Linked DNA regions of uncultured Dysgonomonas sp.. Each later gene encodes a partner of the first gene's protein in a complex. Links are inferred from orthologs where the notes say so. Each region holds a gene or a part of one and is shown on either strand. Other genes may lie near its edges. The genes, in order: trxA and trxB.

Evidence for each region.
Region 2: the proteins of trxA (region 1) and trxB are in contact, whole or in part, in a crystal structure (PDB 1F6M), measured with the Escherichia coli proteins. The link is inferred for uncultured Dysgonomonas sp. from one-to-one orthologs.

Annotation. Positions count from the first base shown.
Region 1 is NZ_LT599032.1:268,482-285,044, reverse strand. The notes cover bases 7,410-10,077. They hold trxA (thioredoxin), read left to right. Parts: upstream 7,410-8,418; coding sequence 8,419-8,736; downstream 8,737-10,077. Other genes in these bases: tilS (tRNA lysidine(34) synthetase TilS), read right to left, coding at 9,735-10,077; QZL88_RS01105 (nitroreductase), read right to left, coding at 9,085-9,732; QZL88_RS01110 (hypothetical protein), read left to right, coding at 8,876-9,073; dnaE (DNA polymerase III subunit alpha), read left to right, coding at 7,410-8,323. Also shown: QZL88_RS01145 (FecR domain-containing protein), read right to left, coding at 1-172; QZL88_RS01140 (RNA polymerase sigma-70 factor), read right to left, coding at 169-720; QZL88_RS01135 (carboxypeptidase-like regulatory domain-containing protein), read right to left, coding at 884-2,146; QZL88_RS01130 (SIMPL domain-containing protein), read left to right, coding at 2,468-3,205; QZL88_RS01125 (hypothetical protein), read right to left, coding at 3,679-4,110; more of dnaE, read left to right, coding at 4,574-7,409; more of tilS, read right to left, coding at 10,078-11,051; QZL88_RS01095 (HD domain-containing protein), read right to left, coding at 11,055-12,281; QZL88_RS01090 (TerC family protein), read left to right, coding at 13,370-14,194; QZL88_RS01085 (hypothetical protein), read left to right, coding at 14,321-15,076; QZL88_RS01080 (alpha-amylase), read right to left, coding at 15,143-16,563. UniProt on the Escherichia coli protein: Participates in various redox reactions through the reversible oxidation of its active center dithiol to a disulfide and catalyzes dithiol-disulfide exchange reactions.
Region 2 is NZ_LT599032.1:3,089,707-3,106,601, reverse strand. What follows is about bases 8,568-11,567. They hold trxB (thioredoxin-disulfide reductase), read left to right. Parts: upstream 8,568-9,596; coding sequence 9,597-10,538; downstream 10,539-11,567. Other genes in these bases: QZL88_RS13005 (response regulator transcription factor), read right to left, coding at 11,287-11,567; QZL88_RS13010 (helix-hairpin-helix domain-containing protein), read left to right, coding at 10,634-11,290; QZL88_RS13020 (LolA-like putative outer membrane lipoprotein chaperone), read left to right, coding at 8,847-9,485; QZL88_RS13025 (DNA translocase FtsK), read left to right, coding at 8,568-8,714. Outside these bases: QZL88_RS13045 (DUF3836 domain-containing protein), read left to right, coding at 1-89; QZL88_RS13040 (TonB-dependent receptor), read right to left, coding at 162-2,546; QZL88_RS13035 (hypothetical protein), read right to left, coding at 2,605-2,961; QZL88_RS13030 (TonB-dependent receptor), read right to left, coding at 3,153-5,960; more of QZL88_RS13025, read left to right, coding at 6,210-8,567; more of QZL88_RS13005, read right to left, coding at 11,568-11,937; QZL88_RS13000 (alpha/beta hydrolase family protein), read right to left, coding at 11,980-12,804; QZL88_RS12995 (alpha/beta hydrolase family protein), read right to left, coding at 12,835-13,659; QZL88_RS12990 (hypothetical protein), read right to left, coding at 13,661-14,068; QZL88_RS12985 (lysylphosphatidylglycerol synthase transmembrane domain-containing protein), read right to left, coding at 14,073-15,062; pbpC (penicillin-binding protein 1C), read left to right, coding at 15,458-16,895.

The DNA.
Region 1 (16,563 bases):
TACAGATGCATGCCACGGCAGCAACTGCAATCCATTTCATTGCTGTAGAATGTAATACGCCCCGTTTAGGTTTGTTGTCCGTGGCGGGTAGTAATCCGTCTTCATCGAAACGCTTATACAATGCGTTCCATGCATCGTCGGTCACTCTATCGTTTTTTACTTTCAAAGTCATATTATATGTGTATATTTTTCTATTTCCTGTCGTAGCAGCCGGTATACTTTTGTCATCTCGGCCTCTATTGTCTTCACCGATACGGAAAGGGTTTCGGCTATTTCCTTATATTTTTTGCCCTCCATGCGGTGCATCCTGAATATTTTCAGTCTGCGGTCGGGTAATTGTTTCAGGGTGCGGTTTATCACTTCTTCCAGCTCCTTGTATTCGAGTTGCTGATGGGGTGTCGTATCCTGTTCTTCTTTTTCTTTCGACAGTACTTTTTTTCTGTGTCGCTCCTGTACACTGAGGTGTTCCAGATATTGCAGCGATTGGTTATGCACTGCTCCATAGAGGTAATTCTTTACCGAGCGCAGAATTTGGATGTTATCCCTGTCTTTCCACCATACGTAGAATAGTTCCTGCACGATTTCTTCTGCTACATCTTTGCGTCCGGTTATGCTTAATCCGTACAGGCAAAGAGGGGCATAGTATTGGCGGAAGACTCCTTCGAAAGCCTTTATATCCCCCTCTTTTATTTTTTTCAGTACGAATAAGTCGTTAATCATAATTTATCCGGTTCAGTATTTCAAAGTTAAGCGGAAAATTAAGAATGAATGATTAAGAATGAATAATTAACAATTAAGAATGAGAAGTGTAATAAATAGATAAGCTATCGATTACAAGTCGCTTGTGCCATTATTAACTCTTAATTATTCATTCTTAATTATTTTAATTCTGTTGTTTTCTCAACTTAGAGACTGCGTTTTCCAATGATTCGGTAGGCTCTATGATATTATAATCTTCCCAGAAGTTAGGGTCGTAAAAATTCTGTACCTTTTCAGATAATACCTGATTTTGCCCGAATGATTGTTTAAAAGGAATTTTGTTTATATTTCCACTTTTGCGGTCGGTCACTACCATTTCAGAAACGATAGTATAGCCGGTAGAGAACAGGCGGCGTTTCAGGTCACATTTAAACTTTACTTCACTCCATACATAGTTCAGGTAGCTTCTTCCGTTTTGCTGCTTATATGTTACCAGAAATGATACTTCTTCGGGTTTGAAATGCATCTTGAACGGTTTCTTTCTCAATATTGCCTGTGTGGCCTTATTCTTGTCATCCATGCTGAGACTGAATTCGGCGCGGGAGAATGTCAGGCTTTGCTTATCTATATAGAGTTTGCCGTAGTGCAGTGCATATGGAAGTACAACCTGCGGATTGAAACTGACCACATAATGAGGACGTTCGTCTATCATAACCGATTCTTCCATAGTGTATCTATATATACCCAGTGCATTTATATCCAGAAACAATTCCGGATTTTTTACCACGTCCATAAATGTAGAAAGATTTGGCCCTCCCTGAAACTTTACGATCAGTGTATCGTTTGGCTTCGGGCTTATCAGTTTTCGCCCTTTGTAGACCTGCACTCTATCGCCCGCAATGTCTTGCGTATAAGGCGTCTTATATATATCTAGTATTGCCTCCGATATATTTATATAGTTTCGTCTCTTCCTTATCGTTTCGCGATAGAAGCCTGTAAGCATATTTACTTCTGCACTATTGTTGTCTCCGATTTTATGGATAGCTTCTTCTATCAGTTTTTGGGCGTCAACAGCTTGTACTACAACATCTTTCAGTAGATTTACATTCGGGGTGAGGTATATAGTTACTTCATGTCCTATGTCTTCACTATTGATAGGGAACTTCATGTTGCGGTATCCAATGTGTGATATCTCCAGTGTTTTAGCTTCCAGCGCATTGCTGAGTTTGATAGAGAATACGCCATCAGTATTGGTTATAGTACCGATATTGGTTCCCGGAACGGAAATGCTGACATATTCAAGTTTCTTATTCGAGTTCTTGTCCTTCACTACACCACTTATAGTAACGTAGTTTGCCGACATATTCTGTGCCTGTAATGGAATACATGCAACGGATATGAGAACGGCAAGGATCAGTTGTGCGGTTTTTAAGTATATTGTTTTCATAACAGTATTGATTAAATAATGAATAATAACCGGTTTCTACTTATATGATTGGTTAGACAAGAAAAACCCTAGAGAAAAATAGAAAAAAATGAAAAATTAGAGATAGTTTTTATTTTCAGGTTCAATTTGTGTCGCCTTAACCCCGGACTACCACTGAAAAGTAAAAAACGGTATCATCAGCTCAAACTCTATTTACAGAACATCCACACCCATTCGTTTACTGTTGTTTGCCAATTCAAAACAGTAGTTCACCCATTTAGGGAAAATAGGTGAGGCTTTTCTTTTTATTTTTGATTCAAGTAAAATTAAAAAATTAAAAATATGAAAAAGATTATGATGTTGACAGCATTGTTATGCGCATCCTTTATGGTTTATTCCCAAACAAGTGAAGATCCGAAAATCCCTTTTATAGAAGTTGTAGGAAGTGCCGAAATGGAAGTTGAGCCCGACGAGATCAGATTGTCGGTAATAATCGGTAACTATGTCGGTGCTAAAAAGGTACGTGATAATGTCTCTCTCGATGAGGCAGATCGTAAATTGAGATCTATCCTTTCGGAAGTCGGCGTTAAGGATAATCAGATAATATTGAAAGATGCAGCCACTAATAATTATTGGGTATATTACTGGCAAACGCAGAAGCATATGGACGAAGCGCGGGTAGAAAAGAAATATGAAATCGTACTTACCACTACCGGTCAGTTGGACAGATTACTAAACCTCATACCGGGGCCCAAAGAGGGCTTTATAAAAGTAAATATTGCAGAACTTAAAAATAAAGATATCACCGAATATCGCAAACAAGTGAAAATAATGGCGATAAAAGCAGCTCAGGAAAAAGCCGGATACCTATTGGAAAGCGTAGGCAATAAAGCCGGACGTCCGATCTATGTTTTGGAAATGGATGAAGAAAATGTAATGAGACCACAACCACATCAGGAACGTTTTTATATGAGCAATACTCTGATGTTAAATGAGGACGCGAATAATGATGCCGATGCTTCCCAAATGCAAAAAATCAAGTTAGCATATAAGATTAAAGCCCGTTTCGAGATATTATAAATTTGTAATTTATGCGAATCAATAGTTGAAGCTGCTCGCTGATTTATTTAGTTAAAATATTAGTTATCAATAAAATAAGTATGTCAAATGTTTTCTAATCTCCTGAAAATCATCAAATTAAAGGAATATTACCTCACATTTCTTTAACCATGATTCCCATTCAATTGGTTGAATGAACATACTAAAATTCAAAGAGCGCACAAAGTCAGATCAACATCTGGACTTTTAGTACATACGATGGGCAAAATTGCCATCGCTTTTATTTATCTAATTTTTTAAATACTGATTCGCATTAGATATTAATAGTTATGGATACGATAAATTTGAGTACTCCTTTGATATTTGAAAAAAGGGTGTATCAAAAATCATTTGATTCACCCCTTCTCATTTGTCCTTATTCTACAATTATTGTAAAACGAACATAGTTTCTTCTTACATTAAATAAATCTTCGTTTCTTTAGAAATACTCTGATTTATGGAAGAACAGTGCCTGTAACCGGAATATCCAGCGTCAGAACTGCAGGAGGTAACAGCGGTAGAGGTACCTCTACACTAACCTCTAGAGATTCATTTAAAGCACCAGGCGCAATAATTATAATATCAAGCTCTCCATCATTAAATATCCAATCGGTAACTCCTGTCGGGAGAGCAACGACATCTCCTTGCCTAATACGAATTTTCGCCCCAGTCGACTTGACTTGCATACTTGCAATATTAGGTGTAAGAATTCCCAGATTCAAAAACTTAAGGTCTAATTGAATAGGTATTACATCTCCTACATGGACAGTTCCCAAATTGAAGGATTGCACACTGGATGTTAATTGAAGACCAGCCTGTGCGTGAGCATTCTGTGCTGTAAACGCCATTGCAAGAAGTACAACAGCCGAAAAAAGAAACTTTTTCATTTTAATTAAGATTTAATTGTAAGTATTAGTTAAAAAACACTAGTTTAATACAACTCACGAATATCTTTTGTTCTACAGAATATCGACATTAACATTCTCTTTATTTATTTTAAAACAAAAGGAAGATCAAAATGATAAACGCACAATAAAAACAATGAAACAGTAATATTTTATCAGTTTAAGCTCTTTCTTCTTGGAATCATAACTATCAGGCAATCGGGATTGTTCTTTTAAGTTAATTATTTCCAGTATATTGAGTAAATATTTAGCACTTTTATTTTATTGATAATTTATGTTTCAACTAAAAATATGCTTGCAGTTTTAACTACTGATTCGCTCAATTAATAGAGATTAATTATTCCAATCTTTAAAAATCCTTACTTGTTGAAAACTGCCAATCGTTTTCCTTGAGAAGAGTTCCTATTTATTGTAACTTTACAGATTGTGAAAAAGCAGAAGAGATATGAATAATTTTGTACACTTACATGTCCATTCCCAATATTCGATGTTGGATGGGCAGGCCAGCATACCGAATCTTGTGAATAAAGCCATTGCCGACGGAATGAAGGCAATAGCCCTTACCGACCATGGAGCCATGTTTGGGGTAAAGGAGTTTTTTAATTATGTAAAAAAGAAGAACGGTAAATACGACAGTGCCATTAAGGAACTGAAAGCTCAGATAAAGGACCTGGAAAAAGATCCGGAAGGGGGAAACGGTGATCAGATCGGTGAATTGAAAATAAAGATACAGCAGGAGGAAGCTAAAAAGTTTAAACCAATTATTGGTTGCGAATGTTATGTAGCCCGCCGTCACAGGACGCTGAAAGAAGGTAAACCAGATATGAGCGGCTGGCATCTTGTGGTACTGGCCAAAAATTTGAAAGGATATAAAAATCTTATCAAAATGGTATCTCATAGCTGGACAGAAGGCTATTACATGCGTCCGCGTATAGATAAGGAACTACTCGAAAAATATCATGAAGGACTGATTGTCTCTACAGCTTGTTTAGGTGGTGAGATACCCAAAAAGATACAAGCCGGAGATGTGGAGGAAACAGAAAAGGCACTACAATGGTTTAAGAATCTTTTTGGTGCAGATTTCTATCTAGAACTTCAGCGCCATAAGGCTAATCGTCCTGATGCAAATATCGAAGCCTATCCTTTGCAGCAAAAGGTTAATGCCGAATTGCTGAAACTAGGTGAGAAATTTGGTGTAAAAGTGATTGCTACCAATGATGTCCACTTTGTGGAAGAAGAGGATGCCGATGCTCACGACCGCCTTATTTGTCTGAGTACAGGTAAGGACTTCGACGATCCTAAGCGGATGCGTTATACCAAGCAGGAATGGTTGAAGACAACGGCGGAAATGAACCAGTTATTCTCGGACCATCCCGAAGTACTGGAAAATACATTGGAGATTGCCGATAAGGTACAGTTCTATTCCATTGATTCCGATGCTTTGATGCCATTCTTTACCATCGATGCATCCTTTGGAACGGAAGAAGGATATAAAATAATGTACAGCGAGGAAGATCTCATAATCGAATTCGGAGAGAAGGCATATAAGCGTCTCGGCGGATACGATAAAGTAATCCGCATCAAGCTGGAATCGGACTATCTGAAACATCTGACGATGATAGGAGCCGACAAGCGTTATGGGAAAGATAGGGATGCCGAAACGGTAGAACGACTCGATTTTGAGCTGGATGTAATGAAAACGATGGGATTTCCCGGTTACTTTCTTATTGTACAGGACTTTATTGCAGCTGCGCGCGAGATGGGTGTGGCTGTCGGACCCGGGCGTGGCTCTGCTGCCGGTTCGGCGGTAGCTTATTGTCTGGGGATTACAGATATAGACCCGATAAAATACGATTTGCTGTTTGAGCGTTTTCTTAATCCCGACCGTATATCCATGCCCGATATCGACATCGATTTTGATGATGACGGACGTGGGAAGGTCTTGAAATGGGTAACGGAAAAATACGGGCAGGAGCGTGTGGCACATATCATTACCTATGGTACTATGGCTACTAAGTCGGCTATAAAGGATGTTGCACGCGTGCAAAAATTACCATTGTCGGAGTCGAACCGATTGGCGAAGTTCGTTCCCGACCGTATCCCTGATAAGAAAAAGGTGACACTGCGCGATGCCATAGAATATGTTCCCGAACTGAAAGAAGCGGCGAACAGCCATGATCCCGTGATGCGCGATACGCTCAAATATGCGCAGATGCTCGAAGGCAATGTGCGTAATACGGGCGTGCATGCCTGTGGTATCATCATCGGGCAGCAGGATATATCCGACATTGTACCGGTGAGTACGGCCGAAGATAAGGAAACGGGCGAGAATATGCTTGTTACCCAGTATGAAGGTACGGTAATTGAAGAGACTGGGCTTATCAAAATGGACTTTCTCGGGCTAAAAACACTCTCTATCATCAAGGAGGCTATTGATAACATAAAACATACTACTGGTGAGACTATCAATATAGATACTATATCGCTCGAGGATCCAAAAACATACGAGCTATATAGTCAGGGTAAAACAACAGGTACATTCCAGTTCGAGTCGGCCGGTATGCAAAAATACCTAAAACAGTTGCAACCGAGTAAGTTTGAAGACTTGATAGCGATGAATGCTCTCTATCGTCCGGGTCCTATGGATTATATTCCTTCGTTTATTGCCCGCAAGCACGGGCAGGAAGAAATAGCTTACGATATCCCGATTATGGAGCGTTATCTGAACGATACTTATGGCATTACCGTGTATCAGGAGCAGGTCATGCTCTTGTCGCGTTTGTTGGCCGACTTTACGCGTGGACAATCCGACGAGTTGCGTAAGGCAATGGGTAAAAAGCTCATTGATAAGATGAATGCCCTGAAAGAAAAATTCATTGCCGGCGGCACTAAAAACGGACACGATAAGAAAACACTTGATAAAATATGGGCCGACTGGGAAAAATTTGCATCATATGCGTTCAATAAGTCCCATGCAACCTGTTACTCGTGGGTAGCTTATCAGACAGCGTGGCTGAAAGCCAATTATCCATCGGAATATATGGCTGCCGTACTTTCTCGAAACTTATCTAATATCACTGAAATCACGAAGTTCATGGACGAATGTAAAGCCATGAGCATGAATGTGCTTGGCCCAGATGTAAATGAGTCTTACCTGAAGTTCTCGGTAAACAAGGAAGGTGATATACGCTTTGGACTAGCTGCTGTAAAAGGAGTAGGAGAGGGTGCTGTAATGAATATTATAGAAGAACGTGAAAAGAATGGCCCATTTAAAGATATATTCGATTTTGTAGAACGTGTCAACCTGAGCTCTTGTAACCGTAAGAATGTAGAATCCCTGGCCTTAGCCGGTGCTTTTGATAATTTTCCGGAAGTAAGCCGTGAGCAGTTTTTCGGAGTTAATGGTAAAGGTGAACAGTTTATAGATATGCTTATCCGTTATGGAAATAAATACCAGCTGGATAAGAATACAGCAGCCAACTCACTGTTTGGGGGAGATACATCATTTGATATAGCACATCCTGAAATACCTAAAGTAGAGAAATGGTCGGATCTGGAGCGTCTGAATAAAGAACGTGAGTTGATAGGGATATACCTTTCGGCACATCCGCTCGATGAATATAAGATAGTACTCAATTATGTATGTAATGTGGGCATGTCGGAAATTGAAGATAAGGATGCTTTGAAAAATAAAGAGGTGACTCTGGGCGGGCTGGTATCGGCTGTGAGGGAAGGGATTACCAAGAACGGAAAGCCGTTTATGATTATTCGCATCGAGGATTTCACGGGAAGCGGTGAACTGCCTTTGTTTGGTGATGACTATATCAACTTTGGAAAATATGGGCGTCTTGGACTATATGTATATATCAAAGGGCGCGTACAACCACGGAAATTTGATCAGACTCAGTTTGAGTTTAAAATATTTTCGATACAGCTATTACCAGATGTAAAAGACCGACTGATAGAGAAGTTAACGATTACTTTACCACTGCATGATATGAATACGCAGATGGTGGAAGAGCTGTCTACTTTAACAAAAAACAATCCGGGTAATTCATTGTTATATTTTCAGGTAGTTGATGGTGAACGAAATATGAAAGTAGATTTGTTTTCAAGAAGTTTTAAAATAAATGTTAAGCAGGAACTTATTGATTATCTGGTGGAAAACGAAAATATTGTATTTAAAGTAAATTGAAGCCTTTCATATTCTAAATAGATTAATTACCTTTGCAAAACAAATAAAACAAATAGATAATATAAATATTATAAATAATTAGATAGATTGAAACTATGGCTTTAGAGATTACAGACGCAGGGTTTGAAGGTATATTGAAATCGGACAAACCACTAGTAATAGATTTTTGGGCAGAGTGGTGTGGCCCTTGCCGCATGGTCGGTCCTATTGTGGAAGAATTGGCTGCTGAATATGCAGACAAAGTAACTATTGGTAAAGTAGATGTGGATAACAATGACGACATTACGTCTAAGTATGGTATCCGCAATATACCTACAATCCTATTCATCAAAAACGGTGAAGTAGTGGACAAACAAGTAGGTGCAGCTCAGAAAGCCGTATTGGTAGAGAAGATAGAGAATATGCTGAAATAAAGCTCCCTAATATTGATAAAAAGCCTGTCTGATTAGATAGGCTTTTTTTGTTGGATATCCCACATCGGATTAGTCCTGGTTGAACTAATCGTTTTACCTTCTGTTATAATATAATGAATGGTTTAAAGTAGTTGCGGGTATGGAAGTATATATGATTCTTTTGTATGTTAGTATAGCTATGTTTGTGGCCAGTATTGTGTTGTGGTATATTTCGGGCAGATATATAAAAGAACATAAACCAGTCTTATCCCGACGGATGGTTTATATAGGCGGATTTATGTTCTCTTTTTCTATTCTGGGGGCTTTGGTAGCCTTAATTATCTGGTCTTCTAAATAACCTCGTCTTGATTATCTTATATACTGCACCTTACTCTCATCTCTTGGTTTGGCATCTGGCGATTCGTTCTTATAGCCAACGGCAATACCAAAAACAACTTCGTGTGTATCAGGCATATTTATCTCTTTCAGGAAATCTTTCGAATCGGGGTCGTTCAATATACTGGCCATATTACCAATGGTACATGTCCCGATATTCATAGATTCGGCACTGAGGAGAATATTCTGCGCCAATAGTCCGCAATCGACTGCACTATAAGGATTCCTCTTATCCTTACCTACAATGATGAGGGTCGGTGCTCCGTGAAATACACTGAATCCCGGTTCTTGCGCACGGGCTGCACTTCCTTGCAGGCTTTTTCCTTTGGCCTTTTCCACAAAGCTGTTGTTGATCCTGCTTAATAAATCGGCACTTTGTATAACCCTTACTTCCCACGATTGCCTGTTTAGTGCACTAGGTGCATTTATGGCACATTTCACTATTGTATCCAGTTGCTCCGGTGTTATCTGTTCCGGCTTATATGAGCGTATACTTCTACGGCTCATAATGGCTTCTACTACAGTATTTTTTTGTTCCATATCGCTCGTTTTTTCTGTCGTTGAATTGTTGCAGGAGAATAGCATCAGGGAAGCTATTGCTGCGATAAACATTTTCTTCATATTCATTTACTATATGTTATTTTTACTATTTCTGTTGTCTTATCAGTTATTCTAAACCGCTCATCAGCGCGGTGCCCTACTATCCATACTATATCATCGCCCGAACAAAGCAGCCATGTGGCTTCCTTGTCGAACAGGCTGAACTTATTGTCGGAAAAATAATCGCTTACTTTCTTCTTTCCCTTCATACCGAAAGGCATAAACCAATCACCCTGCCTCCATTTGCGAAGGGTTAACGGATAAGCTAGTTTATCAGCGTCGATGTATATTATATCGGGATTCTTTTCTATGGAAAAATCCCCGTTTACCGGAGTACGCTCTATTTTCAGATGTATGGGGCGCGATAAGGTAGTTTCATCTTCGTGGATATTATACCGTTCTATTTTGAGACTGTCCTTTTTCTTTAAGATAAGGAATCCTCTGTCTTTTAGTAACTCATGTGTTTCCGAATAGAATATTTTACCCGACTGGCTTATCACGGATTCGAATATCTGCCGTACCGTAGCTGAATTGAACCCATACGGAGAAAGGAGCTCGAAAAGGATAGCTTCCGGTTCCAGATACTGCACCAGCATGGATATATTTATCTTATTGTCTCCCAATATATTGGCTTTCACCTGAGCCATATACATATAGTATATGTTAGCCACCTGCGTCAGATGCTCGGCTGTTTTGTTTATCGACTCTTTTGCCGAAGGATTTATCGCTTCCAGCATAGGGATAACATTCAGCCTTATCTTGTTCCGGGCATACATATCTTCATTGTTGGTGCTATCATCAACGAACGACATTCGCCTTTCTTTCAGATACTCTATTATCTCGTCGCGGCTCACGCATAACAATGGACGGATAATATATCCGTTTACAGGGGCAATACCGGTAAGTCCGCGGATACCTGTTCCCCTGACAAGATTGAGCAGAATGGTTTCTACAGAATCATCTCGATGATGTGCTACGGCTATTTTGTCGGCCATATGAATAACTCTGAGTTGTTCAAACCAGTTGTAACGCAGCTCACGGGCAGCCATTTCTATCGACACGGAATTTATAGCGGCATAGGCTTCCGTATCGAAATCGATACGCTCGTATTTCAGATTATACTTTTTACAAAGTTCTTCTACAAAGAATGCGTCCCTGTTAGATTCTTCGCCCCGTAAGTGAAAATTACAATGGGCTACGACACATTCGAGGCCGAAGCTATGAAGGATATCAAGTAAAGCGACAGAATCAGCTCCTCCGCTCACACCTACGATTATTTTCTCTCCTCCGGCAAGTAATCCGTTGGCAACGATATACTGTTCTACTCTCGAAATATCCATAATTTAAATTTTCAGGTACGAAAAGTAATATTTCTGCACTTTCTTAGACAGCAGTTGTATATTGAGCATGTCCGATGCCTCCGATATATCCCTGATGCTACCGTCATTGTACAGGATATCTATACTATCGTCGGCTTCATTATACATATTTGTATAAATAACATCGGACGAATAGAAGAAAGATGCTTCGTATTCATTCACTCCGAGCTGTTCGGTATAAGCCGCAATATGTTTCTGTATCTGGTGCTCAGACAGCGGTTCATTGGTTATTTCTATTTTAAACAGGTTCCTGTTTATCAAAGCCGCGCTAAGCGTGGACAATACCTTGTCTTCGTTTGCTGCCCATACCTTCAGTGCGCACCAGATGTCATTATCGTCCAGACCCGCGAAATGTTTCAATACTTCTTCGCGTTGCCTGTCAAAGAATACCCTGCTTACATCATTCTCCAGGAAATACAGGAAGGCCGGAGACGCAAACAGCTTTATACCCTTATCGCTCAGTTCCTTTGCCCTTGTCAGTGTTTTTATCAGCATTTTCTCGGCTGCAACGGCTGTTTTATGCAGATATACCTGCCAGTACATCAGCCGGCGCGACATCAGGAAGTTTTCTATCGAGTAAATACCCTTAGCCTCTACAACAAGGCGGTCGTTGCGGAGATCGAGCATCTTAATAATGCGGGCCGATCCTATATTACCCTCCGTTACACCTGTAAAGAAACTGTCGCGGCGCAGGTAATCGAGGCGGTCTACATCCAGTTGCCCGCTCACCAGTTGATGCAGGAACTTTTTCGGATACTCGTTCTTGAATATTGAAATACAGATATCAAGTTCACCATCCATTTCTTCGTTCAGGTTTTCCATCAGAGCAAGGGAAAACTCTTCGTGATGGATACCGTTTGTCAGCGTATATTCCAGTACATGCGAGAAAGGCCCGTGACCTACATCGTGTAGCAGGATACAGGCTAATGCTCCATTTGCTTCTTCGGCGGTTATTTCATGACCTTTTATTCTCAGGTTGTTTATGGCTTCATCCATCAGGTACATAGCGCCGATGGAATGATGTAAACGGGTGTGTTGTGCTCCCGGATACACGAATGAGGCCAACCCCAGTTGCTTGATACGATTGAGCCGCTGCAAAAAAGGGTGTTGTATAAGTCTGTAAAGAAAATTATTCGGGATAGTAATAAAACCGAATACGGGATCATTAATTATTTTCTTCTTATTACTCATCAGTAACAGTGTATTTTAATATTTTAGAGTTCAAAGATACGGAGAATTTAATTAATCGAGGTTTAACAGCAAGTTTCTCTAAGATAAACACACGAAAATTGGTAACGTTTCAGCTAACAGTCAACAATGTACTCACACAGAGACGCTAAGGCGCAAAGTATAACTCATAATCTATCGTCAATTTAGGTTCATTAACTATATAATGTTAAAACCTGACACTTCTGACAAATTTTTCACTATTTCCCATCTGTTATTTTTGCATTCATTAACTATATATGGTTAAAAGGTAACAGAAGTAACGGTTTTTTAGCTATTAGCCGTTAGTCTATTAGCCTTAAAACTAGCAACTAAAAAACTTGACTTACGACTTTCCAAAAGGTAACAAAGGTAACAGTTTTTCTACTATTACTTTTTACTCTCTGTAGCCTCCCCCAAGGGTTAGGGCTGTTAAGTTCTGAATTCTTATATCCTCTTTGTCATGTTGAACGCAGTGAAACATCTCGTTTCTCTGGGTCGGGATTCTGAACGAAGTGAAGAATGACAGCAGAAAATAACAGAATAAAGCAGAGAACTTAACAGCCCTGCCCCGAGGGGGAGAAACAACGTTCGACAGAACGAAGTGTAGTCAATGGAAGGGCCGATCAACACGTCAAAGAACCATAAGCTAGCAGCTTACTACATAGATAAACTATTTCAAAAAGATTAGATTTCGGGTTTACCCTAAAGCTTTCTAGATAGAAGCCGAAGGATATTTTCTCGGCTATGGACAAACGTTTGGCCGCATGGAGTATAATCAGTAGTAGTATTCTAGATTATTTTTTATTGTATAGATACAATTACAAAAGAATATAAAAAAATAGAGATATTGACTAAATAGTTTTTGTGAACTATCGAAAATGTTATCTTTGTAATGAAGATCGAGGACAATTAGATGCGAACAATTATGAAGAAACTACTACTCAGGATTCAACGAATTCTGGGTCTTAAGAAGACAGATCGAGATACTGTTATAAAGGAATATTTAGAAAAAAAGAGATAATTTCCAAAAGCGTCAAATTCTTTATTAAATTTGTCGCAAAAATATTTTTATGGAAATTTTTGAAACTTTTCTTTTGCCAAGTGCGTGGATAGCTTTGCTCACTCTGGCTTTTCTTGAAATAGTATTAGGAATAGACAATATCGTGTTTTTGTCTATCATATCGTCTAAATTACCACAAAAGGAGCAGCCAAAAGCCCGTACTATAGGCTTATTGCTGGCTATGCTATTTCGTATCCTTTTATTATTTTGTATATCCTGGCTGATGAAGCTGACCAAGCCCATATTTTCATTCGATACGGCATGGTTCGACGGTTCTATTTCGGGACAGAGCATTATAATCGGAGTAGGAGGGCTCTTTCTACTATATAAAAGTGTAACTGAAATTCATCATAAACTAGAAGGAGAGAGTGATGCTGCTCATGGAAAATCAAAATCCGGCTTCGTCGGTGTTATTGTCCAGATTGTAGCTCTTGATATTGTCTTTTCGTTCGATAGTGTCCTTACTGCGGTTGGATTGGTCAGTTTCAGCGAATTTGGATATGTAGGAGCTATGACTATCATGGTTACGGCCGTTGTTGCGGCTGTTATGATTATGTTATTATTTTCCGGTCCGGTGAGTAAATTTGTAAACGAACATCCGACAATTCAGATGCTTGGACTTTCATTCCTGATCCTTATAGGTGTAATGTTGTTGGTCGAATCGGCACATTTGTCTCAGATTTCAATCTTCGGTACCACTGTGGGAGAAATACCGAAAGGATATATATACTTTGCCATTGCTTTCTCTTTGCTTGTCGAATTTCTGAATATGAAGTTAAGGAAGAAGTCGACACCTGTAAAACTCAAAGATTCGGAACTGATAAAAGAAGAATAATCTTTAAGCTATAGATTGTTATCATCATTTGCCAATCAGCTTATTTACTAATAGGCCAATTTACAATAAAAGAACGCCCGATTCGTTAATTAGGTAATCATTAAAAAAAGACCAGACACTTATTCTATGAAGAGATTTATACTTACATCCCTTATCGGCATATTATCAGCCGGATTTACGTTATATGCTCAAACGAAGCAGCTTGTCCAAATCAATTCGGTGAAAACGAAAGAGATAGTGGATCTCAAGTATAATAACAAAAAACAGCTGACCTATTTTGTTGAAAAAGGTGTTGTTACCTTTCGCGAATTTACGTTCAAATATGACAAAATTACGAACTTGCTCTCTGAATGTATAATGAATCAGGACAGAGGGGAATTGATTACCAATTCCAGGTATACATACAATGATGGTTATATTGCTGAAGAGGTGACAAGTTCCGGAAAACAGGTAAAGGAGAAAAAAGTAACAGACCACCTGCAAATTCATATAGACCATAAAGGACGGCTTACCAAAACCGTATTTGAAGATGGTAAACCGTGGGAAGAATTTGTATATGACGAAAATAATAATCTGGTTACATACACACAACATGGAGCAACTAACGAAGGAAGTAAGATCACTATCTTTAAATTCAACAATGATAAATCTGCTTTTCTCAATATAGAGAGTATTCCTGCGTGGTTCTGGGCATGGCATGTAAATAGCATGAGATGGTGCGGAGACTTTATCGGTAAAAATAATCCGAAGGGGTTTACGACCGAAGACCCGAGGTATGGTACAGATACTATTGAAGTTACATATGAATACGATACGGATGGGTATCCCGTAAAGCAGTTCTATAACGGGGAATTAGTTCGGGAGATGCTATATAAGAATTAAAAATAAATGAATATAAAAGGGCGATTAGATCACTTCTAATCGCCCTTTTATATTCATTTAATCTTATTAAGATTTTACCCAAACAGATAAAGCTCCTCCTTCGACAAGAAAATCACCGTTACCTTCATCATCTATTGTTATTTTCTTCTGCACGTTGCCGGTAATATCGTACCAAACTTCACCTTTGCGGTTTATCCCCACATTCATTATTTTATTTCCCTCAATACCATTCGACATCAGAAATACAAGCCCCGATTCGGGATGATCTTTATCTCCTAGGCGCACAAAGCCTACCGTAGAGGGATGGTCGAAATAGTCTTTTTGCTCACCGTAAGCATATTTCCTCCGGGCATCCAGTAATAGATCAATGATAGGTTGATGTCGCGATTTATCTCCGTTTGTACCATAATAATCACCATAAAAAATGCAGGGATATCCTTTCTCCATCAGTAGGATGAGGGCGTAAGCCGAAGGTTTGAACCAGTCTTCTATTTCCGATTCCAGAGAGCTACCCAGTTGCGAGTCGTGGTTATCCACAAAAGTGACTGCATAGTCCGGATGATGCAAAACGAGAGTATTGTCCAGTATCCCTTGCAAATCATAATCTTTGCCGAATATCGAGGCCTTATACATATTATAATGCAGGGGTACATCGAACAAATCGGTCGTTTTATTTACAGCAGAAAGATATTTTTCTAACGTTTCCAGATCCCCGTTCCAGTATTCAGCAACCGAATAGAAGTCGTCGCCCCTCTCGGCTCTTACTGTTTCCAGAAATTGTTTAACAAACTTATCTTCCATGTGTTTCACTGCATCGAGACGCATACCATCCAAATTCAATTCGTTGGAAACCCATAGTCCCCAGCGGTTCAGTTCCTTTATCACTTCCGGATGGTCGAGATCTAAATCGTTACATAGCAAAAAATCATAATTGCCATTTTCGTCATCTACCCCTTCACTCCAATATTTGTTTTCTCCGAGTATACGGAAGATTCCGCTTTTTTTCTGAGCATCGTCAAATCCGACACCGGAAAAGTGGTACCAGTGCCATTTAAAGTCGGAATATTTATTCCCCCGTCCTTTGAATAAGTAGCCTGTCCATGCCTGAATCTCTATCTCGTCGCTTATATCCTTATTCCTCTCTTTAGGATCGACCTCTTTTACTTTAAATTTCTCGGTATAGTCACCTTCGGCTTTATGATTCATTACAGTATCGAGATATACTGATATTTTATTTTTATGCAACTCGCCGATCATTTCTATTAATTCATCTTTTGTACCATATTTCGTTCTTACGGTACTATTTTGGTCAAATTCTCCGAGGTCGAAAAGGTCGTATGTTGCATACCCTTCATCCTGTTGTTCGTCTGCCTTATATGCCGGAGGAATCCATACTGCCGTTATACCTGTTTCATGCAGATGTCTTGCATCTTGTTTTAGTTGTTTCCATAAATTTCCGTCATTTGGGAGATTCCACTCGAAGTATT
Region 2 (16,895 bases), 2.8 Mb from region 1 along the record:
ACATATATAATGATAGCAACGAGTTCCTATCAATAAAGCAAGAAACAGTAGATAACAAGATCAAAGACGAGCTACTTACTCAGAAATAAATCCTCTAGAAAATAAAAAATAAGGTTGCCAACAATTAGCAACCTTATTTTCATTTAAATATATACGATTGATTATAGTAAATTACCTATTTTAAATCCGAGAAACACAGTGCGAGGCAAACTTGGTCCGTAAATATAAGAAGGATCCCGGTCGATACCTTTATCAAAGTCTTTTTGATAAGAATTGAATATATTCTTCATGCCGGCAAACCATTCAACTGTCACACCACCTGTTATTCTCATATCGTAATGAAACTTAAGACCTGCGTCGAAAAATGTTTTTGACTTGCGCAGTTCCCCGGCATCACGGGCCTCTCCCTCCGGCAAATCAACTCCAAAATATGGAACCAACATCCTACCTGTATAATTACCTGTTGCAGACACACCAAAATTGCGTGCAAACTCCCAATCCACAGTAAAGAAACCATATGTATCCGGCGTTCTGAAAAAGTTCTTTTCTCCAAAGGTCTCCTCAGCTGTCTTATACTTACTGGATTGAATCGTAAATCCGGCACTCACACTCAGCTTATCCGATGGCATTACCTTCAGTTCCAGATTCAAACCTTGTACCGACGCCCCATCTTTTGAATTGATACGGGTATATATCACTGTACCATTCTCATCCGGTTCACCTATTTCATTCCTGAAGGGGTTATGCAATTTATTGTAAAAGCCTTCTATCAGGATATTGGTATTGATCCCTCCCAACTTTTTATTGAAATCGAAAGACAAAGTAAAACTGGAACTGTTTTCCTGTTTCAGGTCCGGATCATTCTTATTTATCACCTGACGCGAACCCGATGTCTCGATATGAAGATCCTCATCGAATATTTGCGGAGCACGGTAACCTCTCGAAAAACCGAGACGGGTTTGCAGATAATCTGTAAGGTCATACATTACACTTGCCCGAGGTACAAGCACAGTCCCCGATTTGTCACTATCTGTTTGTTTATCGTTGATAGAATAATGTTCTATACGTGCTCCGGCCAGAAACTTTGCTTTTCCTACCTTTATCTCATATTGAGCAAAAGCACCTGTAGTAGAAAGTGACTGGTCGGACACGATACGATTAGGAACATGCGTTGTTTCTATTTCACCGTCATCATTCACCTTGTATTCAGGATATCCCAGCTTCTTATCAGTCAGATGCGAACCTGTGTGTTCTACTCCTCCTATGAGAGTTGAAATATCATTTACCGAAGCCTTATATTGAGCACCTATATTAAATGTTTTATCTTTTGTATTACCATAGTCGCTTAACGATTGGTTAGCCCCATAGTATGAGTCTCTGTCCAGATATTGTCCCGAGGCAAATACAGTAAGCAGGTCACTCTCCCGCAGATATTGCTCATAGGTCAATGCCCCTGTCACCATATCATGCTTCACCGATTCCGAGATATCACGTTCATGATCAGGATAGTCCTGTTTATTCCCTCCTTTGCGCTGTTCACGGATATTAAAGAAGTCGAGGCTTATTTTGTTCCTGTATCCGGGACGATGAAATATACGGGTACCAATAACAGTGTTTTTCATTGGTGCTATTTCGGAAAAACTATCATCATTCGCATCAAACATTTTACGGTCACGCATATTGCCGAATACCGAAATTCCGGTCTTATGATCTTCTGTAACCAGAGTTGCATTCATTGTTGCATTATAATCGGCTGCCGGGCCATTAGAGCCACTTATACCTGTACCAATCAGAGAGGTATTAAATCCGGCTTCAAACGAATTCGTTTTCGGGTCTTTCAGTATCAGATTGATTGTTCCGGCAATAGCATTCGACCCATAAAGTACCGAGCCTCCGCCACGTACAACTTCTATACGTTCCAGCATATTAGCCGGAATCAGTTCCAAACCATAAACTCCGGCAAGCCCGCTAAATATAGGACGGCTGTTTATCAGTATCTGGGAATAAGGACCTTCCATGCCATTCATACGTATTTGGGAAAAGCCACAATTCTGACAGTCGTTTTCATAACGTAGCCCTGTGCAGTAATTCAAACCTTCTCCTAATACGACCGACTGAGTTGTTTCCAGCATCTTGGTACTGATAGTGTTTACTATCACAGGGGCTTCAGTCCTTTTTTGAGAAGTACGGCCTGCTGTAACAACAACTTCGTTAAGATTCAGTGCATCTTCTTCTATTTCAAAGTTCACCTCTATCGATTTCCCCCGCTTTAGTTCCACTTCTTTTTCCTGAGGCTTGAACCCGATACCTTCAGCAACCACCGTAAATGTTCCTTCGGGCAAGTTCTTCAACGTATAATGTCCGGTTGCATCTGTAGCAACCCCTATTGTTGTATTTTTAAGGATAATATTAATATACGAAATATGTTGCCCCGTCTTACTATTAACCACATGTCCGAAAATATTGGCGTCGGTACGCACCAGATTAGCCTGCATTACTCCTGCAGACAGTATTAGCATAAATAATACTATTATATGTTTTTTCATCTTTTATTTTTAAATTAATCAGTATCTGTAAAAGTAAAGTCTGGTTCCGGATGCCGGATTATAAAAAAGGAGGGGGACGCAGAAGAAAACATCCGCTATGATACTGAAAATGAAGTACAGCACTCGAATATGCAAGAAGTACGACCGGTTTAACAAAAGGAATACTTAAGTCGACAATAGATGCCGATAAGTCTATTACTTCAAATGCTGATAAATGCTGTATTAATTGTAATTCTGTTTTTGTATGCGTATGCGCCGGTTTACCATCACACCCTTTTTTATAGGGATGCGAATGGAGGATCATAGTATCATCAATCTTATGGATATGATGAAAGAAATTGATAGATCCCAGATATAATACGGTTACAATCAATAAACCAAACTTACTGACTGTTAACGAATAACTGTTACGCATTAATTTGCGGTATAATGATAAATAGCTTTTTAGTTGAGGTGCAAAGCTAAAAAAAACGGACTTTCCGGGCAATCACCATTACTAGGTATATACAGAAATAACAATACCTACATATAGGTATTATATATATGCAATAGAAAAATATTATAACTAAAAAATCCGCAACATTTGTTACGGATTTGATTATATAGTTAGAACATCGGGCCACCGGGACCTCTACCTCCACCGGGACCAAATCGGCGTCCTCCACCAGGACCTTCCATATCGCTGCTCTTCGCCCCGCCTTTAAAGGATTGGAAACGAATAGTAAGCCCCACCATGAAATAACTGCTAATAGTATTATAAGTACTATAAGTTATATTGTTGGCATTCGAACTACGGGAGATGTTGCTCTGATCCTGAAGTATATCATATATCTTAAAGCGTAAAGTCGCCGGAAGGCTGACAGCTCCTGATTCTTTCTTAATCTTTATATTAAACTCTTTGGCCAGAGAAGCATTCCATATCCATGAATTTTCCTGATAGCCTCCGGTATATCCCGAATTGGATGAATAGTTCAAATCGCTTTCAAGGACAAAATTATATGGCAGATACCAGGAAAAATCACCCCCTCCGCCATAATTATAAATCTCCTGATTTTTAAGCGATTCATTCTGTGTAGATGACAAGGAATTTCTGGTATTCTCGTAAGAAATATTACCTCTGATATTGAATTGAAATTTATCAGAGTTAAACTTTAACCCAAGACCTTCACTGATACTATATGTATTGGCCGTATTCTTTTGAGGGTCTCCCCCGTCACGATCCGATATGAATGTATTATCACGGTTATAGTTACCGAATGTACGTGTATTAATAGAAAAGCGCTTGTTCCTCAACGGAGTGTTGTACATAAACATGAGCCGTCCCGTCATATTTCCATCGATATTCTCATAAGTAGTATTCCGGCTATTACCCTCTCCGATACGTGTAATACTTGCTATGGCATTCGTCGTATATCTCACATCTGCAAAACTCATTATCGACGATGCTTTTTCCGGGATGTATTTTTGATAACGTATATTCAACCTGTGTTCGAAACTTGGTTTCAGATTAGGATTACCCCGAGTAGTATCGGTTGCACTCTGTGAGATGATACCATCATAGAGCTGATCTGTTGATGCCTGACTGGTTTGTCCATTATATCTTATCCGGAGGTTATGGCGTTTATCCCACAAATAATTTAGTTCCAGACGCGGAGCAAAATTCACAAAATTCCTTGCCCTGTCTCTATTTTCCTCCATATTTGGCTGTGTAACGGAAGTTTGGGAACGCGATGGCTCCAACCCCACGCCAACAGTATAATTATACTTCTGACGGCGGGCCTGAAAGTTTAACGATATATTCTGATTAAGGAAATCATTTTTTGTATTACGGGTATAATCTTCTGCTATAACCGTATATTTTCCCGAAGCATCCTTCTCATATGTTTTTTTATCCGTTTCGGAATGAGTATTTCTTATGTTATAGGCCAGTTCCAGGAAATTATTACGTCCGATAGGCTCCAGATAAGATAACCGTGCACGCCAGTTGTAACTATTATTTTTTTGGTTATAGATCTGATCCTGTATTCTCGATTCGCCTGCATTATAATAATCCGTTATTGAATAAGTGATACCATCTGTATCCCCATCTGACAATCCGCCGGACAGTTCTACTGTAACAGATCTCCCTTTACTATTCAATTTTCTGTTTACCAATAAATTTCCATCCAACCGAAGGGTATGCCCATCGGATGACGATTCCGAGTTAGCGCGGAAGTTATCTTTTTCGCTGGAAGCAGTTGTACGCTCCGACTCACTCATAGAAAACTGATTCGATTTCGAATATGAAAGGTTGGGGCGAAATATGATATTAGTCAAGCTGTCGGGTGCCCATTCAAACTTGAACCTGCCATTCATGTTCTTATTATTGTTGTTCTGCGACGAAGTCCTATTTTCAATCATATCACTGCTTGTATATGTCGTGTTGCTTGTCGTTTCCACATTATTATCAGTACCCCTGTACTGGGCATCACCGTCATACTTAAATTTCTTGGAAGGCTCCATGGCAACATTCACTCCTCCCATTGTTGTTTCGGTGAGTCCTCTGTTGTTTCCCCAGCCACGTCCGCCGCCACCGCCACCGCCGGCATTGTTATTATTATTGAAATTGCCCAGAGCCGAAAGACGGTTGTCCCCTCTGGCCACATTGACAAATCCATTAGCTTCGTATCGGTCTTTATTTCCATATCCCCCCGATACCGTACCCATCACTCCTTCTTTCATTCCGGGCTTTACTACCAGATTTATCACAGTTTGCTCTTCACCATCATCGAAGCCTGTAAGTAGGGCCATATCTGATTTTTGATCCAGTACCTGTAATTTCTCTACCATTTTGGCCGGTAAATTCTCGGATGCGGTCTTAGGATCTTCACTAAAAAACTCTTTTCCATCTACAAGAATCTTGGATATATCTTTTCCGTTTACGGTTATTTTACCATCCGAATCTATCTCTGCTCCGGGTATTTTCTTTATAAGATCGCCCAACACCGCACTTTCCTGTACCTTATATGCCGCAGCATTATATTCTGCAGTATCCCCCTTTATAATTATTTCAGGAGCTTTGGCTTCTACTGTGGCCTCACTCAACAAAATACCGTCTTCTTTCAGATATACATTTCCTATTGCGGTTTTCGTCCTTGTATTTACAGCAAAATATTGCTCCAGATAGCCAAGAAACGAAACATGAACCAGATAGTTCCCCGGTTTTACAGCTACACTGAATTTTCCTGTTGCATTCGTAGCGGCACCTGTCACATAAGCACTATCCTTTACATTCAGCACACGGATGCTCGCCAATTCAATTTCTTCTTTGGTACCGTCATCAAATACGGTCCCTGTTATATTTATCGTCTGGGATTGTACACTCAATTGAAAAAACATGCACAAAAAGAGAAGCAGGGGAATATTCCTTTTCATTATTTCCTTATATCTAATTTTTATTTACCTGACATGTCTGACTCTATTAATTAGAAAAGGTTTAATTTAAATTCGCTTTTTTAATAAAAAAGTACCAGATATTATAAATTTTGTATTCTTTTAATTTTAAATTCTTTTACAAAAGATAAAAAAAGGCTGCGTCGTTCCTTTCTAAAAAAGCGTTATATTTGTGTTCTATATTATTACAAAAAATTAAAGAGATAAAGAGTATTCGTCTCACTTCACCATATGGCTAAAAAAACAGTCCAGAAAAAGAAAACCCCTAGTAAAGGCGCTCAATTTTTAGAGTTTATAAAAAAAGAACGCACCAGATTCCTGTTAGGCGTATGCCTTGCATTTATCGGAGCATATATATTATTGGGGCAGGTATCATTCTTCGTTACCGGAGCCGCCGACCAAAGCAAGGTTGTAAACAGATATTTCTTCGACCTCATATCCCATAAGCAACAGATATCCAACTGGACAGGTGTTGCCGGCGCTTTTATAGCAGAGAAATTTATAAACCAGTGGTTCGGGATTTTTTCATTACTGATCCCTGTCTATTTTATACTGATGGGACTAAAAATGATGCGGGTAATAAACATATCCGCCATCCGTACATTCCTGCTTATGGCTTTCGCCATGATCTGGGGTTCTATAACAAGTGCCTTTACCTTATCCCGGATTTTCCCCGACAGCCATATTATATGGGGCGGAGCACACGGGCAATACATTGAACAAACCCTGGAAGCCGCACTGGGAATACCCGGCGTACTGATGATTATCGTCTTATTACTGATTATATTCCTCATTATTACTAAAAAGGCATCTATGGAGTTTTTCCGGGGGCTGTTCAAAAATCCGTTGAAAAATAATTCAGCACAGGATATAGATCCTGAACTTGAAAATTTCTATGAAGAAGAAATAGAGGAAGAAGAACCTGTGAAAGAAAAGAAAAGCTGGTTTAGCTTCTTTAAAAGAAAAAAAGAGGACAAGGCTACTGAAGATGAAGACAATAGAGATATCCTTGACGAAGATTCCGAAATACGCACAATAGAAAATACAAAACCAAAAAAGACTGCGACAACTGTAAAAATAGATCAGGACTTCGAGATTGTTGTACCGAAAGATGAAGAATTTATTCAGCCAGTAAGAAATACAGAGACACATCCTCCAAAACCAGCAGAACCTGTTTTACCGGCCCTCGATGGAGATACCGATATGTTGCCCGAAGGTGAAGAGATGGAGGACTACGACCCGACGAAAGACCTGTCCAACTTCCATTTTCCATCTACCGAACTGCTGAAAATATATGACACCACAGGCAAAGGAGTGGACATGGAAGAACAGAATGCCAATAAGAGCAAGATTATAACTACCCTGCAAAATTATGGCATAGAAATCACTTCTATCAAAGCAACCGTAGGACCTACAATCACATTATATGAAATAGTACCGAAAGCCGGAGTCCGAATTTCGAAAATCCGTAATCTGGAAGACGATATAGCCCTGAGTTTATCAGCCTTAGGTATTCGCATCATTGCACCAATGCCGGGTAAAGGCACAATCGGGATAGAAGTACCAAACAAAGACCCGCAAATCGTATCCATGCAGTCGGTGATTGCCTCCCGCAGGTTTCAGGAATGCGCATACGATCTGCCTGTTGCTTTGGGTAAAACCATTACTAATGAGATATTCATGTTCGACCTCTGCAAGATGCCGCACTTACTGGTTGCCGGAGCTACAGGACAAGGAAAATCGGTAGGGCTGAATGCCATCATCACATCATTGCTTTACAAGAAACATCCGGCCGAGATGAAAATGGTATTAGTAGACCCTAAAATGGTGGAATTCAACATTTACTCTACAATAGAGAAGCACTATCTGGCAAAATTGCCTGATGCAGAAAAAGCCATTATCACAGATGTGAGCAAAGTAACCCAGACCCTTAACTCTCTGACAAAGGAGATGGACGACCGCTACGAATTGTTGATGAATGCCGGAGTGCGTAACATAAAAGAATATAACGAAAAATTCCGTAAGCGCCGTTTGAACCCGTTGAAAGGTCACCGCTTCCTGCCATACCTGGTTATCATTATAGACGAGTTTGGCGACCTGATTATGACCGCCGGAAAAGAAATAGAAATGCCTATCGCCCGTATAGCACAGAAAGCTCGTGCAGTAGGTATGCATATGGTCATTGCCACCCAGCGCCCGACAACAAACATCATCACGGGTACAATAAAGGCCAACTTCCCTGCCCGCATGGCTTTCCGTGTTACATCACAGATAGACTCGCGTACTATTCTGGATATGTCCGGTGCAAACCAGCTGATAGGACGTGGAGACTTACTCTTTTCACAAGGTAGTGATCTGGTCCGTATCCAATGCGCCTTTGTAGACACTCCGGAGGTAGAAGGAATAGCCCAGTATATCGGTAACCAGCAAGGATATTCACATGCTTTCGAATTACCTGAATATGTGGGTGAAGGCGGAGAAGATAAAATAGGCAATATAGATCTTAACGACCGTGATCCGCTCTTTGATGAAGCTGCACGCCTGATAGTCGTACACCAACAAGGTTCAACCTCACTTATTCAGCGGAAATTCTCTATCGGATACAACCGTGCCGGACGCCTTATGGACCAGCTTGAAGCTGCAGGTATCGTAGGCCCTACACAAGGCAGCAAAGCCCGTGATGTACTGATTGCCGATGAGTATAGCCTGGAACAGAAGTTGAGTGCATTTAATTAGAAGATAATTCCAATCGGTAGTTGAATCATTGTAGTATAAAATTGTTCAGAAACAATTCCTAATTGCTTTCCGCTATATTTAAACTTTTCTGTTTATTAATTGTCTATATTTGTATACTAAACAGAACGAGATATGAAAATCAAATTATTCGCATTATTTATCCTTATCACATTCACAGTAGGATTATCTGCACAAAATGCCCGTGAGATATTAGACAAAGCATCGGAAACATATAATAAAGCAGGCGCTGTTACAGCAACTTTCACACTGGATTCGAAAGACACAAAAGCTCAGTCAATGCACAGTTATGATGGCAAAGCTTTTATGAAGGGTAATAAATTCAGGATAGAAATCCCTGATGCCATTACATGGTTTGATGGAACAACCCAATGGGTATATATAAAAGATACCGAAGAGGTGAACATAAGTAATCCTACAGGTGAAGAATTGCAGGCAATCAGCCCTTCGGTGTTATTCAATATATATAAAAAAGGATTTAACCTGTCGTATAAAGGAGAAAAAAGGATGAACGGCAAATCATTATATGAGGTAGAACTGATACCTCAGAAAAAGGGTGGAGATTTTACTAAAATAGCCGTATTAATAGATAAAGCAAGTAATATCTTCTCAAAGATCACAGTCACCGATAAAGTCGGTATAGAAAACATACTTACTATTAAGAATTACCAAGCGGGGAGCAACTTGAACGATGATGTATTCCAGTTCCATAAAAAGGACTTTCCCAGAGCCGAAATTGTCGATTTAAGATAAATAGATTCTGTTTATCATACTATAAAAAATATGATATAGATAAGCTTTGAGTCAATAAATATTTTCTATACATTTGCATTAAATATAAACAAAACATATAAATCTCACAACATGAACGAAAAAGTACGTTGCCTGATTATCGGTTCAGGTCCCGCAGGATATACTGCTGCTATTTATGCATCAAGAGCAAACCTATCACCTGTACTTTACGAAGGAATACAACCCGGAGGACAGTTGACCACAACTACCGAAGTGGAGAATTTTCCCGGTTATCCGGAGGGTATCACAGGCCCCGAACTGATGGAAGACCTGAAAAAGCAGGCTACACGTTTTGGCGCCGATATTCGTTTTGGAATTGCCACATCTGTAGATTTCACCAGTTACCCCCGTAAAGTAACTATCGATGGAGAAAAAGTGATAGAAACCGATAGTGTAATTATCGCTACCGGAGCCAGTGCTAAATATCTCGGATTACCTGATGAAACAAAATATGCAGGAATGGGAGTTTCTGCCTGCGCAACATGCGACGGATTCTTCTACCGCAAGAAAGTGGTAGCCGTAGTAGGTGGAGGAGACACAGCCTGCGAAGAAGCTATATATTTGGCCGGACTGGCAGAAAAAGTCTATCTGATTGTACGCAAGCCTTATCTCCGCGCATCGAAAGTAATGCAGGACAGGGCAATGCAGAATCCTAAGATAGAAATTTTGTTTGAGTGTAATGCTGTAGGACTATTCGGTGAAAACGGTGTTGAAGGAGCCCATATAGTAAAACATCAGGGAGAAGCAAACGAAGAAAAATTTGATATCAAGATCGACGGATTCTTCCTTGCCATTGGTCACAAACCGAATACAGATATATTTAAAGACCAACTTAACCTCGACTCTGTAGGTTATATCCTTACCGAACCTGGTACACCTAAAACATGTATAGAGGGGGTATTCGCAGCGGGTGACGTAGCCGATTCGCACTATCGCCAGGCTATTACTGCCGCAGGTACAGGATGTCAGGCGGCGATAGAAGCTGAGAGATATCTGAGCGAAAGAGGGTTATAATATATCCGATATATAAAATTTAAGGAAAGTCTACGGGAGCCATATCCGTAGACTTTTTTTATTACTTTTGGTGTTCCAACACATAAATAACCTTGATGAACTGGAAAGACTACTTATACTTTCAGAAACGGGACAGAGTCGCCATTATATTACTGCTTGTCCTTATCACCCTTACGGGAGGGATATATATTTTTACCAGACCACAACAAAAAGCAGATAAAGAAGAGGCTAAACCTTCCGGAGTACGAGTAATAACAAATACTGATACTCTATATAGTAATACAGTTTCTACTCCCTCTGAGCAAAATAAAGATAAAGCATCGGACTATCCCTATCAGAAAAAATTAGAGACAGGGAGAACTGTAGAACTTAATACTGCCGACACCACATCGCTGAAAAAGATACCCGGGATAGGAACCGGATTCGCAAACCGGATAGTCAAGTATCGCAACCTGTTAGGAGGCTTTGCTGATATCACACAACTGAAAGAGGTCTGGGGACTGGATAATGAATTGTATGACAAAATTATGCCTTACATTACACTTATACCCCAAGTAAAGAAGATGAAAGTCAACTCGGCAGACTTCAACGAATTGATCAGACATCCCTATATAGATTATAAGCAAGCTAAAATCATTGTGGACATCAGAGAAAGGAAAGGCAGGATAGAATCACTAAAACGCCTGCGCTTGCTTGAAGAATTTAGTGACGATGATATCAAAAGGCTTACACCTTATCTTTCCTTTGACTAGATATAATATTCGGCGAGGTCTACCAGTCCGGCACGCATAGCATACTTAATAGCCTCATGCACATTGTTTACCTCCAGTTTACGGAAAATATTCTTTCGGTGGGTGATGATCGTATGAAAGCTAAGATTGCGGTTAGATGCTATTTCTTTCGTAGTCCGTCCTAATGCTATCTCCTTGAGTATTTCTTTCTCTGTAACAGTAAGAATATGATCCAGCGATTCGGTCACAGGCTTCTGGCTTTGCAAAAGCTGATTCGTAACACGTCCGCAGATAAAACGTTCGCCACGGAATATATGCAGCAAGCCCATATTTATCTCATCCAGTTCGCATGACTTCAGGACGACACTAAACGACTCACTGCTCATAATCAGGCGACGGAGAAAGTCATAACTCAACTCTTCGGAAAACAACAGCCAACGGGACTGAGAAAATCTGTAGCCTACATTTAGCAGTTCGTCCACACTCCCAAAATCGGAGAGTGTATAATCCAGTATCACAACGGCATCGGGGGTAGTTGTAAGCATCTTTACCAGATCGCCCTTACTGTCGGCGACCTGAACAGATGATGCCTTGTTGGTATCACTTATAAGGGTTTCTATCCCAATACGTGTGATATCCTGCCTGTCGACTATAATTACATCTTTCATCCCAATCTTTAGCGATTTGATATGATTAAAGCTCAAAGATAGTTATTTCCGTCCAAAGAATTTTGAAAAAAACATCATTTGATAATCCACGGCATTGTTCCAGTAGTCATGTGTATGTGCTCCCGGACGTACAATATAATCGTGAGGAATATTCATATACAACATTTTCTTGTGCAGTTCTTCATTTACATTATAAAAAAAGTCATTCACGCCACAGTCTATTATAATGGCCAGTGAGTTCGGCTCTATCTTATACAATTGGTCTATAACAGTATGTTCATTCCATTGCTCTTCATTCTCTTTATATTTTCCAAGCCAGCTTTTCATTTCCCAATTGTTGGGAAAAGGACGGATATCTACCCCTCCACTCATAGAACCGCATGCACCAAACACATCATTATGATTGATTCCAAGCCACAGGCCGCCATGACCACCCATACTGAAACCCGTTACAGCGCGCCCTTTTGGCGAAGCTACAGTATTGTAATGTTCATCTATATACTTAATCAACTCGGAGCTTACATATGTTTCAAATTGCATTGACGGATCAACAGGGCTATCCCAGTACCAGCTATTCTGCCCGTCGGGGCAAACCACGATCATCTGCCAACGCGTAGCATCCTGAGGCAAACTCTTTTTAGTACCGTTTACCCACGTGTCATATCGTCCTCCATAGCCATGCAAAAGGTAAAGAACCGGGTACTTCGCGGGATTACTCTTGTCATATCCTTCCGGCAGAACGACTACATTTTTGATAGTCTTATTCATCTTAGGACTGAATACCTGAATGGTATCTACTGTTTGCGAAAACAATGGCAGGCAGGCTATAGCTACCAGCAAAGTTAAAGTTGTAAATAGTTTTTTCATTTTTGTTAGATTATTTAGTTATTCGGTTTATCAGTTACTCTTATTAAAAAAGCCGAAGAAAAACTGTAGTTGTTTTACAATAGCTTTGTTCCAGTATTTACGGTCATGTCCTCCGGATTCTACAATATATTCATGCTGAATACCTTTATTTAGCATTGACTGATGGAGCTGTCCGTTTACATACAGAAATTGATCTTCAAATCCACAGTCGATAATTATAGATAAAGTTTTTGGCTTTAGTTTATTAGTCATGTTGATAATAACATTTTCATCCCATCGTTTTTTATTTGTGGCATAACCACCCAACTGGCTACTCAGTTTATATACCTTTGGGAAGGGACGGAAATCCACAGCGCCACTCATAGACCCACATGCACCGAAAACACCGGGATGAAGGATAGCCAGACGCAAAGCCCCGTAACCGCCCATACTGAATCCCGATATGGCACGAGCCAAGGATGAGGGTATTGTTTTGTATTTATTGTCTATCGACTCTACCAGTTCCTTTGTTATGTATGTTTCGAATTGTGAAGCAGGGTTTACCGAACTATCGAGATACCAGCTATTTTCCCCGTTGGGGCATACGATTATCATATTATATTTGGTTACGTCATCAGGCAATTCTTTCCTTATAACCTTCGTCCATGAGGTATGATCGGCCTGTACACCATGAAGAAGATAGAGTACCGGATATTTTATGGTGTCCTGCCTGTTATATCCGGCAGGAAGAATGACCAGATTCTTTATATCCCTTTCCATCTTTTTACTGAATACCTCAATAGTATCAACAGTCTGCCCAGTGAGACTGCCGATAAAGAAAAGCAAGGAAAATAATATACAAAGACTCTTTTTCATATCATCTGAATATACCCCAGTTATCATTCAATTTCTTTAAGGTCGGACCTTCTTTATTTTCTGATTCTTCAAGGCCTTTTACACAATATCGATATTCGAATGGAGGAATATAATTCTCAAAATCAACATTCAAATGAATTATAGCAGTATCCTCCGTATCATATGTTATCCAATATCTTCGCACCGATAATTTCTTTTTCAACGAGTCTATTATTCTGAGATCTTCATCTTCACTTGATGTCGATATCTTATCTTTTAGCAATTCGAAAGAGAATCTGTTATCTTCATAAAACATCGTTATTTTTTCTTCTTCCGTATACCAGAATCGCTGGTAAGATATATAAAGCAATGCAGCTATTAAACATAGTGTAAATATTCCTCTGGTCGATCTGTTCCTTCTGTTGCTCATATAATCAATCCTCTTTCTTTCCAAACGATTTCTTCACCCATCCCGGTACAATTACAGCACCTACAAACAGGTAATTGTAGTAAGTAAGTAGCCGCCACAGCAGGATTATAACAGGTACTACACCTGCCAATGGTATAAATTCGCTCAGGTACTGTTTGAATATAAATTCCGTAAACCCGCTTCCTCCGGGTGTAGGACTAACTACCATAACAACCCACATAACAAACTGACGGGCAAAAATCAACAGATTGTCATGCACCTGAAAGAATGCCATAAAAATAGCATTCACTACCAGATAACGTGAACTCCACGACAAGATAGTAGCCATTATCAGCGGAAACCAGTATGAAAAAGCCTTTCCTCTTATCTCCCTTGAGCTTACAATAAGATCATCTCCGGCTTTAACCGCACTTTTGTGCCAACGACGAAGAAAGGGTAGCCTGAATATCTTTATTATCAGCCAACGAATAGCCTGAGGTTTGAAGAATAACCCCACTATCAGTAACGTGCACAGAAGCATCTTGATAATGTAAGCAACAATGAAAAGCACCAACACCCCCGAGCCCAAAGCGGTATTGTCGGCAAACAAGGTATGGAAAGGGATAAATATCAGAAGCATAGGGAAGGTGACTACGAAAAACATCTCATCGAGCAGCAAAGTCACAAATACCATTGCCGTACTGCGCCCGACCGGTATTTTCTCTTTTGCCAAAAATAGCACAGCCATACTCGACCCCCCTACTACGGAAGGGGTGACAGCTGTTCCAAACTCGGCTAATAGGGTAACTTTGATACATTGTTTCCACGACAATTGCTTTTCGGTAAGGTAACGGTAACGGATTACAAAGCCGGTATCGCGCCCCAACATAAAACAGAAAGCAACAAAAATCCAGAAAATAGTATGTTCCGTAATTGTGATTTGTCTGAGATCATCCAGATTAAATTCACGGCTGAACATATAGATGATAACCCCCATGCCTATAAATGTAGGCACAAGTATTTTCCAAATACTAAAGCTTGAAGACTCCTTTCCCATCCGCAAAATCTGATGAATATACAAAAGTAAGAAAACATTTTATCTTTTTCTTTTCTTTTGTACATTTACAGTAAAGTATATGGAATTTGCAGAATATTAACTCTAAATAGGTTAGATAAAAAAATGAATGTTCTACAATCGTAATATTCTTACTTAACTTTATCTATAATATAATCAGTGGAAATTAGACAATAATGAACAGAAAAAGTAACAATTAAATATAGTGTAAAAAGTGTCAACTTTGTAAAGTTTTGAATTAACAATTAAAAAAAATAACAGCTTCCAAATTGTACAAAATGTGTCAAGTTTGTCAACTTTTAACAAATTAGAAGAATCGAAAAAAGATAGAAAGAATGGCAAGGCAATACCTACAAATTATAAAATCTTTCCTTATCCGCCAATGGGAACGATACAAGAGAGCAAAGAAGAAATACCAAATCGGTATTCCTCTGTGCCTTGTCTTACTTGTATGGTATATATTCTGTCTGCCATCGCCACTGTTCCATGTACCATACAGCACGGTGGTTTCGGACAAGCACGAAGAGTTATTGGGCGCACGTATCGCCAACGACCAGCAATGGCGATTCCCCACGTCCGATTCCATACCTGATAAATACAAGACCTGTCTGATAGAATTCGAAGACAGGCATTTCAACCGTCACTGGGGCGTAAATCCATTAGCTCTGGCCCGTGCTATAAAACAGAACATCAGTAGCGGACGGATTGTAAGCGGTGCCAGTACTATAACCATGCAGACTATCCGTCTCTCACGTAAAGAAAGCCGAACCTTTGGCGAAAAATTCATTGAGATGATCCTCGCCACCCGCCTCGAATTCTCATATTCGAAAAACGAAATACTTAACCTGTACGCCTCACATGCTCCTATGGGTGGAAATGTAGTAGGTATAGAGGCTGCGTCGTGGCGATATTTCGGACATCAGGCGGCGACTTTGTCCTGGGCAGAAGCAGCCACCCTTGCTGTACTGCCCAACTCTCCTACCCTGATGCACTTTGGTAAAAACAGAGACAAATTGCTTACTAAAAGAAACAGGTTGTTGGAGCTGTTGTACCAACGGGAAATACTGGATAAGGTGGATTACGAGCTGGCGATATCCGAACCCCTGCCCTTCCAGCCACATCCCCTGCCACAGGTAGCGCCACATCTTGTTACCCGCCTGTATAAAGAACAGGGAGGGAAGCATATAACAGCTACTATCGACAAATCGCAACAAGAACGTATCGAATCTGTTCTCAGCCGGTGGAACGCCGAATTTTCACAAAACGGGATAAAGAATATAGCAGCTATAGTATTCGACGTAGAAAAGAATGAGGTAGTGGCCTATTGCGGCAATGTAGACTTCGAAAAAAGCACATCGGCTAATCAGGTAGATGTGATACAGGCTCCACGTAGTACAGGGAGTATACTGAAACCATTTCTATATTGTGCGATGCTACAGGAAGGCGAACTACTACCTGATCAGCTCTTACCCGATGTACCGATCAATCTGAATGGCTTTGCGCCAAAGAATTTCAGCCTGCAATACGATGGAGCTGCACATGCTTCTGAGGCGCTTGCCCGTTCGCTCAATGTACCGTTTGTAGTTTCGCTACGCAAATATAGCGTCCCTAAATTCTACAACCTCCTAAAACGGGCAGGAATGACCACACTCAGTCGGACTGCTGACAACTATGGCCTATCGCTCATTTTAGGAGGCGCAGAAGGCAAGTTATGGGACATCAGCACCATGTATCTGCAAATGGCCCAACAGCTCAATATATTCAACCAGGAAG